DNA from 2 places in the Streptomyces sp. NPDC042336 genome. Region 2 is predicted to be linked to the other one. Evidence: riboswitches for the same ligand, from Rfam matches in the RefSeq annotation. Region 2 holds a riboswitch; the other holds the start of a gene.
The links. Region 2 has a riboswitch for cobalamin ahead of ACZ6IM_RS16245 (ABC transporter substrate-binding protein). Riboswitches for the same ligand answer to the same signal wherever they lie in the genome.
Positions count from the first base shown of each region.

Region 1: linked by a shared signal. The riboswitch ahead of ACZ6IM_RS30390 (cobalamin biosynthesis protein) and the one ahead of ACZ6IM_RS16245 (ABC transporter substrate-binding protein) in region 2 are both predicted to bind cobalamin.

Region 1 covers NZ_JBVJEA010000018.1:52,110-55,296, reverse strand. Annotated here, with positions in the region: gene ACZ6IM_RS30395 (cobyric acid synthase) at 1-583, opposite strand, end outside; gene ACZ6IM_RS30390 (cobalamin biosynthesis protein) at 580-1,545, opposite strand; cobalamin riboswitch at 1,650-1,795, opposite strand; gene ACZ6IM_RS30385 (hypothetical protein) at 1,944-2,165, opposite strand; gene pitH (low-affinity phosphate transporter PitH) at 2,200-3,187, opposite strand, start outside.
Region 2 covers NZ_JBVJEA010000006.1:314,093-317,279, forward strand. Annotated here, with positions in the region: gene ACZ6IM_RS16240 (FecCD family ABC transporter permease) at 1-154, opposite strand, end outside; gene ACZ6IM_RS16245 (ABC transporter substrate-binding protein) at 151-1,218, opposite strand; cobalamin riboswitch at 1,283-1,468, opposite strand; gene ACZ6IM_RS16250 (fasciclin domain-containing protein) at 1,556-2,215, opposite strand; gene ACZ6IM_RS16255 (M56 family metallopeptidase) at 2,559-3,187, opposite strand, start outside.

The DNA.
Region 1 (3,187 bases), on a different contig from region 2:
GGAACCCGGCGACCAGCGCCTGGTCCTCGGGCGCCAGCAGCGCCACCGTGCCGAAGAAGGACGCGAAGACGCCCCCGCGGTCGATGTCGCCGACGACCAGGACCGGGAGTCCGGCGCCCCGGGCGATCCCCATGTTCACGATGTCGGTGCGGCGCAGGTTGATCTCGGCCGGGCTGCCCGCCCCCTCGCAGATCACCGCGTCGTACGTGCCGCGCAGTTCGGCCAGCGAGTCGAGCACCGTGCCGAGCAGCCGCTCCTGGCGCCCGCCGTGATAGCCGCGGGCGCTCATCTCGCCGACGGGCCTGCCGAGCAGCACGACCTGGCTGCTGCGCTCCCCGCCGGGCTTGAGGAGCACGGGGTTCATGTGCGCGGTCGGCTCCACCCGGCAGGCCTGGGCCTGCATGGCCTGCGCCCGCCCGATCTCCGCGCCCTCGCGGGTCACGAAGGAGTTCAGCGACATGTTCTGCGCCTTGAAGGGCGCCACCTTGACGCCCTGGCGCACCAGCCAGCGGCAGATCCCGGCGGTGACGACGCTCTTGCCGGCGTCGGAGGTGGTGCCGGCGACGAGCAGGCCACCGTTCATGACGTACGTCCCTTCCTGACGATGCCGCGCGCGAGCAGCCGCGCGCCCGCGCACACGCCCAGCGCCAGCCAGCCCACGCGCCGGGACAGCCGTACCGCCCGGTCGATGTCGCCGGAACCGGCCCGTACGGGGCGGCCGGCGGCGCCGTTGAGGACGGGCCGGTGCTCGACCCGTCCGCCGTAGGAGAGCGTCCCGCCGAGCCGCACGCCCAGGGCGCCCGCGAAGGAGGCCTCCACGGGCCCGGCGTTGGGGCTCGGGTGCCGGTCGGCGTCCGCGCGCCAGGCCCGTACGGCGCCCCGCGGATCGCCCCCGGCCACGGTGGCCAGGACGGCGGTGAGGCGGGCGCCCGGCCAGCCCGCGAGGTCGTCCAGGCGGGCCGAGGCCCAGCCGTAGCGGCGGTACCTGGGCGACCTGTGGCCGACCATGGCGTCCAGCGTGTTGACGGCCCGGAAGCCGAGCAGCCCGGGCACACCCGCCACGGCGCCCCACACCAGGGCGCCCACCACCGCGTCCGAGGTGTTCTCCGCGACGGACTCCACGACGGCCCTGGCGATGCCGTCGGCGTCCAGCGCCTGCGGGTCCCGCCCGCACAGGTGCGGCAGCCGCGTCCGCGCCGCCTCGACGTCCCCCGCCTCCAGGGCCCGGCCGATCGCGGCGGCCTCACGGGCGAGCGAGGTGCCGCCGACCACGGCCCAGGTGGCCGCGCCGGTCAGCGCGACGCGGGCGGCGGGGGAGCGGCGTACGGCGTGCGCGGCGGCCGCACCGAGGGCGACGGCGCCACCGGCGCACACGGCGGTGTGCAGGGCGCCCCAGCCCCGGTGGTCGCGCCACAGCACCTGTTCCACGGCGCCCGCGGCACGGCCGAACACGGCGACCGGGTGTCCGCGGCGCGGGTCGCCGAGGAGGAGGTCACCGAGGAGGCCGGCGGCGGCGCCGTACGCGAAGACGCGTCCGGCACGCATGGGCTCAGCCGGTCACAGGGTCGGGGAGGCACCTGGTACGGGGTGTCGAGCGGTGGCGGCAGCCGGGCATCGCGTCGTGTCCTCACTCAGGGTGTCCACGCCCTGGTTCGAAGAGTCCGGCGGTGAGAGTTCCTGGCTCCCGGGGTTTCCTGTTCCCCGGTCACAGTGGCGGGACCGCGCCGGATTCGCACCGGGCTTCCTCTCCTGCCGCCGTAGATGGCCCCGGAAGTCCACCACGCCCCGCGAACACCCGTCAACCTGGCGTTGACCTGCGGCGGGGGAGTGTGCGAAGGCCCACACGCGAGTGGTGTGCGCCGGAACGCGAAAGGGCGGGGCGCGGAACGGTTCGAGTCCGTCCCGCGCCCCGCCCCGGCGCGCGCCCGCGGAGCGCGCGACGCTCAGGCGACGATCAGATAGATCCCGTACGCCACCGCCGCCGTGCAGGCCGCGAAGCACGCGTACGCGCCGGTGACCGCGAGGGTCGCGGAGCCGCCCTCGGCGGTGGCCCGCTCCTGGCGGGAGAGGCCGACGATGCCGAGGGTGAACAGGCCCACCAGGGCCACCGTGACCACGAGGCTGACGCCGAAGACGGAGCCGAGGGCTGCCCAGTCGATGCTCATGGAGGTTCGCTTCCTTCGTACCCGGGACGCGGGCTCAGACGGTGGTGGCGGCCGACGGGGCCTTGGGGGCGGGAGTGGTGGCGGGGGCCGGGACGGTGGCCGACAGGTCCTCGGTCACGCCCGCAGGGGGCGGCGACACGGCGGCCATCGCCGTGGTGACCACACCGGCCGGCTCGGGCTCCCCCGCGCCCACCGTGTCGCCGTCGACGACGTTGGTGTGGTCGACGACCTCGCGGCGGGAGATCCGCCAGATCGCATAGCTGGAGGCGACCAGGAACACCGCGACGAGGGCCGTGCCCCAGTCGCCGGCGCGGCAGACCCACTCGGCGAGCGCGGCGACCAGGGCCGCGGCCGGCAGCGTCAGGCCCCAGGCGACGAACATCCGGGTGGCCGTGGACCAGCGGACCACGCCGCCCTTGCGGCCGAGGCCCGCGCCCATCACCGCGCCGGAGACCGAGTGCGTGGTGGACAGGGAGAAACCGAGGTGGGAGGAGGCCAGGATGACCGTGGCGGCACTGGTCTGGGCGGCGAAGCCCTGCTGCGGCTGGAGGTCGGTCAGGCCCTTGCCCATGGTGCGGATGATGCGCCAGCCGCCCAGGTAGGTGCCGAGCGCGATGGCCAGGCCCGCGCTGAGGATGACCCACACGGGCGGGTCGGAGTCCGGGGCGAGCGAGCCGCCGGCGATCAGGGCGAGGGTGATGATGCCCATGGTCTTCTGGGCGTCGTTGGTGCCGTGGGCCAGCGAGACCAGACCGGCGGAGGCGATCTGACCGGCCCGGTAGCCCTTCGCGGCGGCCTTGCCGTCGGCCTTGCGGCCCAGTGAGTACGTCATCCGGGACGCGAGCAACGCCGCGAGTCCGGCCACGATCGGGGCGGCGATCGCGGGGAGCAGCACCTTGGTGACGAGCACGTCGCCGTTGACCGCGCCGATGCCGGCCGAGGCGACGGCGGCGCCGATCAGACCGCCCATCAGGGCGTGCGAGGAACTGGACGGGAGTCCGACCAGCCAGGTCAGGAGGTTC
Region 2 (3,187 bases):
CGCCGATGTCCGCCGGGCCGATGGTGACGGCTACGGCCACGGAGGCGCACAGGGCGACGGTCCCGGCCGCCGTCCACACCAGGGGCGCGCGGCGGGGCGCGCGTATGCCGGGGACGGACGCCGAGCCCGAGGCGGCCCGGCTCGCGGACGTCACTTGGCGAGCCCGAACTCGCGCAGGGCCGCCGCCACCTGTTCCACGCCCTCGACGGTTCGGATGGTGGGGTTCATGGCCTGCCCGCTGAGCAGTACGTAGCGCTTCTCTCGGACGGCGGTCATGTTCCTGGTCACGGGGTTGGACTCCAGGAACTCGATCTTCTTCGCGGCCGTCTCGGCCGTCTGGGACTTGCGCGTGAGGTCGCCGAGGACCAGGACGTCGGGGTCCCGGTCGGCGACGGTCTCCCAGCCCGCCTGGGGCCACTCCTCGTGGGTGTCGTCCATGGCGTTCCGGGCGCCGACCGCGCGGGTGATGACGCCGGGGGCGCCGCAGCAGCCCGCCAGGTACGGGGAGGTGGAGTTGGCGAACCAGTACATGAGGGTGACACCGGAGGCGTCGATGCCGGACGTCGCCGTGCCAACCCGGGACCTGAGGTCGGCGACGAGCTTCTCGCCGCGCTGTTCGACACCGAAGAGGCTGGCGAGGTCGCGGACTTCGCCGTAGACCGTGTCCAGGGTGAGGGGCTGGTCCCGGACACCGTCGCCGTCGCCGCCGTTGTCCTTGCCGACGCAGTCGGACGGGGACAGGTAGGCCGGCACCCCGAGTTGGGTGAACCGCTCGCGGGTGGCCACGCCGCCGGTGCCGAGCGTGGAGGCGAAGGAGGCGGCGACGAAGTCGGGTTCGGCGTCCAGGACCGTCTCGAAGGACGGCATGTCGTCGGCGAGCCGGGGGACGCCGGCGTTCGCCTTCTCCAGTCCCTTCATGACCGGATCGGTCCAGGTGGCGGTGCCCGCCATGCGGTCGGCGAGGCCGAGCGCGAGCAGGATCTCCGTGGTGCCCTGGTTGAGGGAGACCGCCCGGCGCGGCGGCGCGTCGACCCGGACGTCGCGCCCGCAGTCACGGACGGTGCGCGGGTAACCGGCCGGGGCGGCCGCGTCGTCGGTGGCCGCGCCGGACCCGCAGCCGGAGACCAGCAGGGCACCGGACAGGAGCAGGGCGGGACCGCGCAGGGCGCGGTGGGAAGGGAGGAGTCGTCGGGAGCCGACGGGGCGTGCTGCGGGCAAGGGAGGATCCTCTGGCGTCGAGGGCTCATGCGCGAAGCCCGTCCGTACGATGCGGCCCGCGCCGCACGCGGCACGGGTGCCAGCAGGTCTTCGGACTCGGGATCGACCGGACGGGACGCCTTCCCGGACGGCGTACGCCGCCCAGTGGCCCGTGTCCCGCCCGTCCCCCTCACCGCTGCGCGTCAGCTCCGGATTCGCACCGGATTCCCTGACCCACCAGGTGGGTTCGACTGGCTTGCGCAAGCTACCACAGGGTCACCGCCCCGCCGGGGGGGGGCGGGCCGCTGCCCGGCCCGCTCCCCCGGCCTTCTTGGGCCGCCACACCCGTTCGCGCGCCTCAGCTCTTCGGCATGAGGACAGTGTCGATGATGTGGACGTCGGCGTTCGCGGTCTTCACGTTGCCGCAGACGACCTTGGCGGAGTGGTTGACCTTGTACGACTCGTCCGAGCCCGAGGTGGTCAGCCGGGACTTCCGCAGCGTGTCGAAGGTGCCGTTCTCCAGGTCCGCGGGCGCGAGCTTCTGGCCCACGACGTGGTAGGTCAGGATGCCGGTGAGCATCGCCTTGTCGTTCAGGACCTTGTCCAGGTCGGCCTTCGGGATCTTGGCGAAGGCGTCGTTGGTCGGCGCGAACACGGTGATGTTCTCGGCGTTGTTGAGCGTGTCGACCAGACCGGCCTTCTTCACCGCCGACACCGGCGTGGACAGGGCCGGGTTGTTCGAGGCGGCCGTGGCGACCGGGTCCTTGGCCATGCCGCCGAACGAACCGGCGCCCTCCTTCGGCACCGTGGAGCAGGCCGGGCCGAACGGCTCGTCGGTGTCCGCCGCGCCGCCGGAGCTGTCGGCCGACTGGTCGTCGCCCGTCGCCGGGGCCGAGGAGGCGGCCTGGGCGGAGTCCGAGGAGCCGCTGTCGCCGTCGTCGGAACAGGCGGCCAGGGACAGGGGCAGGACGGCGGCCGCGACGACGGCGACAGCGGAGTGGCGGATACGGGCGTTCATGGAGGATCTCCCTGAAAACGGGCAGCACGAGGCTGCGTCGGTACGGAGCAGTGGTCGCGGCAGTGGTGCTGAGTGGTAGTGGTGCTGAGCAGTGGTGCGGAGTCGAAGTGGTGTGCGGCGGGTCGCCGAGTGCGCGATGCCGTTACGCGGCGACCGGCCGACCCGGATCCGGGGTCAGCCGCCGGTTCGCTGTCTGCGTGGTCTCGGTTCTTCCCTCACACGGGGAATCCGGAGCGGGCCCCGTTCCGGATGGGTCACTCACCCGATCGAGTGAGGAAGTTCCGGCGGCACTTCTGTGACCTGCGCGTTTCCCCGCCGGCTCGCGTCAGGGAGTGAAGGGCGCTCAGAACGGCGTCGCGGCCCGCAGGATGAGGAACATCGTGACGGCGGCGTTCGCGGAGGACATCGCCGAGACTGCGGTTCCGGCGGCCGCCGCCCACGCGGCCAGACCCACCGAGGTGAACACCGGGGGCCAGGTGCGGACGGTGGGAGCGGGCCCCAGCAGGGCAGCCACCCGGCGCGGCACCGGGCCGGGCGCCGCGAGGCCGGCGAGGGTGGCGACGGGGGTGCCGCGGGAGACGAGGGCCGCCTTGCCGATCGCGGTCGCCACCGCGCGACGGTCACCGACCGCCCGTGCGGCCGCCTCGTCCGCCCACCGCTCCGCCGTGTAGGACACGGCCGTCCGCAGGGGGCGCAGGAACGGGTTGGCCAGCGCGGCGAGCCGGACGGCGAGGAGGAAGCGGTGGTGACCGGCGGCGAGGTGGGCGCGCTCATGGGCGAACAGGGCGCGCCGCTCGCCCGGTTCGAGGCAGTCGAGCAGGGCCGTGCTCACCACCACGCGGTCCCGGCGTCCCCCGGGCAGCGCGTACGCGTAGGGCACGTCGTCCGGCAGTACGGCCACCCCCGTGCCCGGCAGCCCGGCCAGTGCGCGGTGGGCGCGGCGGCGCACCCTGCCGTGCCGCCACAGGGCCC